Regions from separate parts of the Hydrogenophaga sp. L99 genome, predicted to be linked through region 1. Evidence: riboswitches for the same ligand, from Rfam matches in the RefSeq annotation. Region 1 holds a riboswitch; each other region holds the start of a gene.
The links. A riboswitch is a leader RNA that binds a small molecule or an ion and turns the genes downstream of it on or off. The one in region 1 is predicted to bind thiamine pyrophosphate.

Region 1 (2,257 bases):
GCGTCGCCCTTGGTGGGGGTGGCAAACACCGGGCTGATGGCCAGGTAGTCCACCGGTTGTACCCGCGCCAATTGCAGCTGGTCCAGCTGCTCAATCGACCAGCCCAGCCACATGTGGGCGGGCATCAGCCGCCGCGCATCGGCGGGCAGCAGGTCGCTCTGGCCCAGGTGCAGGCCCTCGGCGTTCACCGCCAGGGCCACGTCCAGCCGGTCGTTGATGACCAGCGGCACGCCGTGCGGGGCCAGCAGTGTTTTGAGCGCATGGCCCCAGCGCACCAGGTCACGGGTGCTGGCGGTTTTGCTGCGCAGCTGCACGCAGCTCACGCCACCGCGCACGGCGGCTTGCACCTGTTGCAGCCAGGTGGCTTCAAACATACCCGCGGGGTCGGTCACCCAATACAGCGCCAGTTGGGCGCGCAGATGGTGTGGCCTCATGCCTGGCCTTCCTGCAGGCTCAGGGTGGCCAGAAAATCGGCTTCGCTGAGCTGGTCCACCGCGTCCAGCAAGGCCACGGCGTAGCTGCCCACGCCGCCACCTTGCTCAGCCACCCGGCGCGCAGCCAGCTGGCCCGCCACACCCAGAAAGCCCATGGCCGATGTGCAGGCCCGCCAGGCGTTGGGCTGCACCGCCGCAAAAGCCGCTACCAACGCGGTGGCCGAGCAGCCCACGCCGGTCACGCGGGTCATCCAGGGGTGGCCGTTGGCCAGCACGGCGCAGGCGCCCGCTGGCCCCAGCACATAGTCTTTTTCACCCGACACGCACACCACGGAGTTGAACTGCTCGCTCAAGGCGCGTGCGCTGTGCAGCGCGTCGCTGGAAGCCGCCGCGCTGTCTACGCCGCGCGACGCACCCGCCACGCCGGCCAGGCTCAAAATTTCCGAGGCGTTGCCCCGGATGATGCCGGGCCGGCCTTGCGCGAGCAGGTACGCCAGGGTGCGGTTGCGGTAGGCCGATGCCCCGGCGCCCACTGGGTCCAGCACGGCCGGTTTGCCCAGGGCCCGCGCCGTTTGCAGCGCCAGCGCCATGGCCGGCACCCACTGCGCGTCCAGCGTGCCGATGTTGACCGCCACGGCCTGGGCGATGGCCACCATGTCGGGCACTTCTTCGACCGCGTGGGCCATGATGGGCGAGGCGCCCGCGGCCAACAGCATGTTGGCGTTGAAATTCATCACCACGAAGTTGGTCACGCTGTGCACCAGCGGCGCTTGCTGGCGCACGGCTTGCACGTCAGCCCACAGGTCGGCGGACGAAAGGCGGGCGGGGTGGGTTGGCGCGGGCGGGGCGCAATCAGCGGGCAGTGACATACAGCGGCCTTGTAAAAAAAGCGGGCATGTCAGGTGCGGTGATGCGGGCACGCGCGGTGAGGCGGTGTTTGCTTCCCTACGCTGGCATGACCCAGATCAGGTTTAAAGGGTATTTCTCAGCCCCGAAACAACCGGGGCACCCCTAGCAATGGCGTGGGTCTTTCAATCCACTGAACGCATATTTTTCAGGTCTTCAGCAAAGACCCCCCGGCGCGGTGCGCGTCATGCACCGGCCAGGCGAGCGGAGTTTACAGGCCCAGGATCTTCTTGGCGTCGCCCAGCGCTTTCATGGACCCGGCGTGGTCACCGGCTTTGTGCAATCGCTCGCCGTCGCTGCGCAGCGCGGTCACTTTTTCCTGGTCGGCTGCAGCCAGTGCGGGCTTGGTCAGCAGCTTGGCATCAATCGCTTTCATTTCGCCGGGGCAACCGTGTGCCATGGCCGCGCCCGAGAACACCAGCGCGCAAGACAACAACAACTTTTTCATGACAAAACTCCAACACGGCCAGAACATACTGGCCTGTGCATTGTTTCCAGTTGCCAGAGTGGGCGCCACGGCCAGGCGATTGCCCCTGTGTGGCCGGGGTGAATGCCGCCCACCTGTCTTGCGCGTGCCAAGGCCGCGGGCCCTGCCGCACGACAATGCGCGCATGGCCATACCGATCAATTCCGACACCGTGCTCACGCCGCCCGTGCCGTCTGCCACCGTGATGGTGGTGCGCGATGGCCCCAGCGGGCTGGATGTGCTGCTGGTGCGCCGGCACGGCAATTCGGGCGTGCTGGGTGGGGTGCATGTGTTCCCCGGTGGCAAGCTCGATGCGGCCGACCAGCAGGTGGACCCCGCGGCGCTCGACCTGCCCGCGCAGGCCTTGCTGCACGGCCTGGGCGAGCCCGGGTTGGACCTGCCCACCGCCCTGGGCCTGCATGTGGCTGCGCTGCGCGAAACCTTTGAAGAG
Region 2 (2,257 bases), 2.1 Mb from region 1:
AAACCCGGTGCGCTGGTGCTGTGCCTGCAAAACGGGGTGGACAACGCCGAGCGGCTGCGCGCCGTGCTGCCCGGTGTGGCCGTGGCCGCCGCCGTGGTGTATGTGGCCACCGAAATGGCCGGCCCCGGCCACCTGCGCCACCACGGCCGCGGTGAACTCGTCATCGAACCGTCTGTGCGCAGCGCCGAGGTGGTGCAAGCCCTGGTGGCCGCCGGCGTGCCCACCGAGGTGAGCGACAACGTGCGCGGCGCGCTCTGGACCAAGCTCATTCTCAACTGCGCCTACAACGCGCTGTCGGCCGTGGGCCGCATCGCCTACGGTGAACTGGTGCAGCGCCCCGGCGTGCTGGCCGTCATGCGCGACGTAGTGGCCGAATGCCGCGCCGTGGCCGCCGCCGACGGCGTGACCCTGCCCGGCGACGTGGACGCCGCCGTGCGCCGCATCGCCGAAACCATGCCCAGCCAGCTGTCATCCACCGCGCAAGACCTGATGCGCGGCAAGCCCAGCGAAATCGACCACCTCAACGGCTATGTGGTGCAACGCGGCGCAGCACTGGGCGTGCCCACGCCGGCCAACCAGGTGCTGTGGGCGGTGACCAAGCTGGTGGAAAAGCCGTAACCCGACGGTGCACAGGGCCTTGAAACGCGGCCTGCCCGGCAGGCCGCTATACTTCGCCCTGCTCCGGGGTGCACGGGCCGAAAGGCCCAGCGCTGAGATGGTTGAACAACCAAACCCGTGAACTTGATCTGGCTAGTACCAGCGAAAGAAGAGCGCAGCCCCCAGGGCCTGCATCCCCCACCCGTGGCGCGTGTCGCGACGGGTCCGTCCACACCACCAGTGGACCCGGGTGCATGTTTTGAAGGGCGGTCTCCGGAGCATCTACAGCCCCAACAGGAGACCGCCATGAACGCCCCCGACAAAATCCCCTTCGCCGACCAGTTCGCCCTCAGCCGCGAGCCCTTCCCCGCTTCGCGCAAGGTCTACGTGCCTGGCTCGAATCAGAGCATCCAGGTGCCCATGCGCGAGATCCTGCTGTCCAACGGCGAGCGGATCACGGTGTACGACACCTCCGGCCCCTACAGCGACCCGGCCGCTGCCATCGACGTGCGCACCGGCCTGGCCGATGTGCGCGGCGCCTGGATCGCGGCCCGCAGCGACACCGAAACCTACGAGGGCCGCCAGCGCGCCGCGCTGGACGACGGCATCAAGAACGAGGCCGCGCAGAACGGCACCACCATCGAACGCATCGAGGCCCTGCGCGCCGAGGCCGCCGGTCTGCAGCGCACGCCGCGCCGCGCCAAGAGCGGCATGAACGTCTCGCAGATGCACTACGCCCGCCAAGGCATCGTCACGCCCGAGATGGAGTACGTGGCGCTTCGCGAGAACGGCAAGCGCGAATGGATGCGCGAGTACCTGGGCGATCCGGCGCGTGAAGCGCGCCTGCGCGGCAACCCCATGGGCGCGCGCATCCCCGACGTGTTCACGCCCGAGTTCGTGCGCGACGAGGTGGCGCGCGGCCGCGCCATCATCCCGGCCAACATCAACCACCCCGAGGTCGAGCCCATGGCCATCGGGCGCAACTTCGGCGTGAAGATCAACGCCAACATCGGCAACTCGGCCGTGACCTCCAGCATCGAGGAAGAAGTGGACAAGCTGGTGTGGGCGACCCGCTGGGGCGCCGACAACGTGATGGACCTGTCCACCGGCAAAAACATCCACACCACGCGCGACTGGATCGTGCGCAACAGCCCGGTGCCCATCGGCACGGTGCCGATCTACCAGGCGCTGGAAAAAGTGGGCGGGGTGGCCGAAGACCTGACGTGGGCGATCTACCGCGACACCCTGATCGAGCAGGCCGAACAGGGCGTGGACTACTTCACCATCCACGCTGGCGTGCGGCTGGCCTACATCCACCTCACGGCGCAGCGCCGCACCGGCATCGTCTCGCGCGGCGGTTCGATCCTGGCCAAGTGGTGCATCACGCACCACAAAGAGAACTTCCTCTACACGCACTTCGAAGAAATCTGCGAGATCATGAAGGCCTACGACGTGAGCTTCTCGCTCGGCGACGGCCTGCGCCCCGGCAGCGGAGCGGACGCGAACGACGAAGCCCAGTTCGCCGAACTGAAGACGCTGGGCGAGCTCACGCAGGTGGCCTGGAAGCACGACGTGCAGACCATGATCGAAGGCCCTGGCCACGTGCCGATGCACCTGATCCAGGCCAACATGGACGAGCAGCTGAAGCACTGCCACGAAG
Region 3 (2,257 bases), 470 kb from region 1:
ACGCCTGTCGCTGGCGTTTCGCTCACCACCCCTGGCCGTGGCCAGCGCGTGAGCCTGGAGCGTGGCGTGGCAACGCGCAGCAAGAAAAACCCGGGCAAGCGCTCCAAAAAGGGCGGCTGACCGGTTGCTGGCTCCTGCGAGCCAGCCCCATGCAAAAGGCCCGCAACCGCGGGCCTTTTGCATGGGGCTTTCTCAGGCGCTGTTCAGGCCGCGCGTTGAAACGTCAAAAATCGGCCTTTGTAAGCCACCCCATCTTCCAGCAGGCGGTCTGCCGCGCGCATGTCCAGGGAGAAGCCCAGGGCGCCCATTGCCCGCCCAAACGCGGCGCGGTTGCCGCGGTCCGGGTCGACGATGATGACCTGCGCACCCGGTGCCGCGTGGCGGTGAATGAAACCGGCCAGCTGGGCCGGTTGCTGGCGCTCGTACAGCAGGTCGCTTCCCACAATCAGGTCAAAACGGCCCAGCAACGGATTGTCGGTTTCCCAGTTGCCCGCCTGGTATTTCAGCGGTCCCAGGCCATTGAGCAGCAGGTTTTCTTTCAGAAAAAGCTCGGTCAAAGGGTGCCAGTCGCTCACAGTCACATTGGCGCCGCGCCGGTGCATCACCAGACTGGACAGCGCCAGCCCGGCACCTATTTCCAGCACCCGCTGGCCAGCCAGCGCATGCGTCTGCATGGCCAGTGCCAGCACCCGGGCCGAAGGCCACACCTGGCCAAACAGCGACCAGCCCGCGGGCGGAATACCCAGCGCACCCGATGTGTTGACGGGGTCAGCGTATTGCTGGGTGTCTAGCAGGCAGCGCATGTGCCAGTCGACACCGCCGAGCGTGACGGTCTCGGTCTTGACTTGGTAGCCGGGCATGGTGGATGTTTCTCATGGGGTGGGACGTGGTGAAGCAGTTCAGATCGAACGGGCACAACGTTTCCTGGAGAAAGGCATGCGGGCCGAAGAGGCACTCTGGTGGTGGGCTTTGCCCTTGCGGGTTGGGCCAATGCACAGTAACACGCCGACCCGCCAACGCGTCGCAGGGCTACAATCCGCCACTTCACCGGGGGTGCCGGCTCACAGCCATGTGGGCAGCGGCTGAGAAATACCCCTCTCACCTGATCTGGGTTGTGCCAGCGTAGGGAGCGTGACGAGCCGGACCACCCAGGGTTGTGTTCCGTTCTTTTCAAGCGCCTGGCGTGGCGGTTATTGAAAAGGCGGCATCGCATGCAACGGCGGATTTTTTCTGGGCTTCTGGTTTCCCTCTTGCTGGCCGGTCACGCGGCGGCCAGCGCGCAAGCGCCCACGGTGCTGCGCCTGCTCACCCACAGCTCGTTTGACCTGCCCAAAGAGCTGCTCGCCCAGTTTGAAAAAGACGCGGGCGTGAAGCTGCAGATCGTCAAGGCGGGCGACGCGGGTGAAATGGTCAACAAACTCATCTTGACCCGCGCCAAGCCGCTGGCCGACGTGGTGTTTGGCATTGACAACACCCTGCTGCACCGCGCGCAAACCGCGAACGTGCTCGATGCCTACACCGGCCCCGCCGCCCAGCGCGCTGTGGCCGCGGGCATGGCCGAGGGCGCTGGCCCCAGCGGTGTGGCGGCAGGCGTGGTGCCGGTGGACTTTGGCTACGTCACGCTCAACATCGACAAAGCCTGGTTTGCCCAGAAGGGCCTGGCACTGCCCACGTCGCTGAACGACCTGACGCTGCCCGCCTACCGCAAACTGCTGGTGGTGCAAAACCCGGCCACCTCCAGCCCCGGCCAGGCCTTTTTGTGGGCCACTGTGGCCGGCCTGGGCGAGGCGGCCGCGTTTGACTGGTGGGCCCGCATGCGCGCCAACGGCGTGAAGGTGGCCAAGGGCTGGACCGAGGCCTATTACACCGATTTCACCCGCAACGGTGGCACGCGCCCGATCGTGGTTAGCTACGCCAGCAGCCCGGCGGCCGAGGTGTTTTACGCCAAAGAAAAACTCACCGAGTCGCCCACCGCCAACCTGTTCCTCAAGGGCGGCGTTTTTAGGCAGGTGGAGGGCGTGGCGCTGGTCAAGGGTGGCAACCCGGCGGCGCGCGAAGCGGCTGGCCGTTTCATTGAGTTTTTGCGCTCGGCCCCGGTGCAGCAGGCCTTGCAGACCAGCATGTGGATGTTTCCGGCCGAAGCCGGTGCGGCGCGGGTGGACGTGATGCAACGCCACGCCAGTGAGCCCACGGCTTACAACAACCCTCCGGCTGACCCAATGGGTCAGCAAGGCAAAGCCTGGCTGCAGCGCTGGAC

Region 2: it holds a riboswitch for thiamine pyrophosphate, as region 1 does, so the genes downstream of both, thiC (phosphomethylpyrimidine synthase ThiC) here and thiM (hydroxyethylthiazole kinase) in region 1, are expected to answer to the same signal.
Region 3: it holds a riboswitch for thiamine pyrophosphate, as region 1 does, so the genes downstream of both, AC4QBL_RS04475 (thiamine ABC transporter substrate-binding protein) here and thiM (hydroxyethylthiazole kinase) in region 1, are expected to answer to the same signal.

Annotation. Positions count from the first base shown of each region.
Region 1 covers NZ_CM178972.1:450,918-453,174, forward strand. The annotation lists partial or broken gene thiE (thiamine phosphate synthase) at 1-434, opposite strand, end outside; gene thiM (hydroxyethylthiazole kinase) at 431-1,303, opposite strand; TPP riboswitch at 1,360-1,457, opposite strand; gene AC4QBL_RS02075 (PA2433 domain-containing protein) at 1,552-1,788, opposite strand; gene AC4QBL_RS02080 (NUDIX hydrolase) at 1,952-2,257, shown strand, end outside.
Region 2 covers NZ_CM178972.1:2,574,043-2,576,299, forward strand. The annotation lists gene AC4QBL_RS12240 (ketopantoate reductase family protein) at 1-618, shown strand, start outside; TPP riboswitch at 673-785, shown strand; gene thiC (phosphomethylpyrimidine synthase ThiC) at 904-2,257, shown strand, end outside.
Region 3 covers NZ_CM178972.1:924,814-927,070, forward strand. The annotation lists gene AC4QBL_RS04465 (hypothetical protein) at 1-120, shown strand, start outside; gene AC4QBL_RS04470 (class I SAM-dependent methyltransferase) at 204-860, opposite strand; TPP riboswitch at 1,040-1,147, shown strand; gene AC4QBL_RS04475 (thiamine ABC transporter substrate-binding protein) at 1,251-2,257, shown strand, end outside.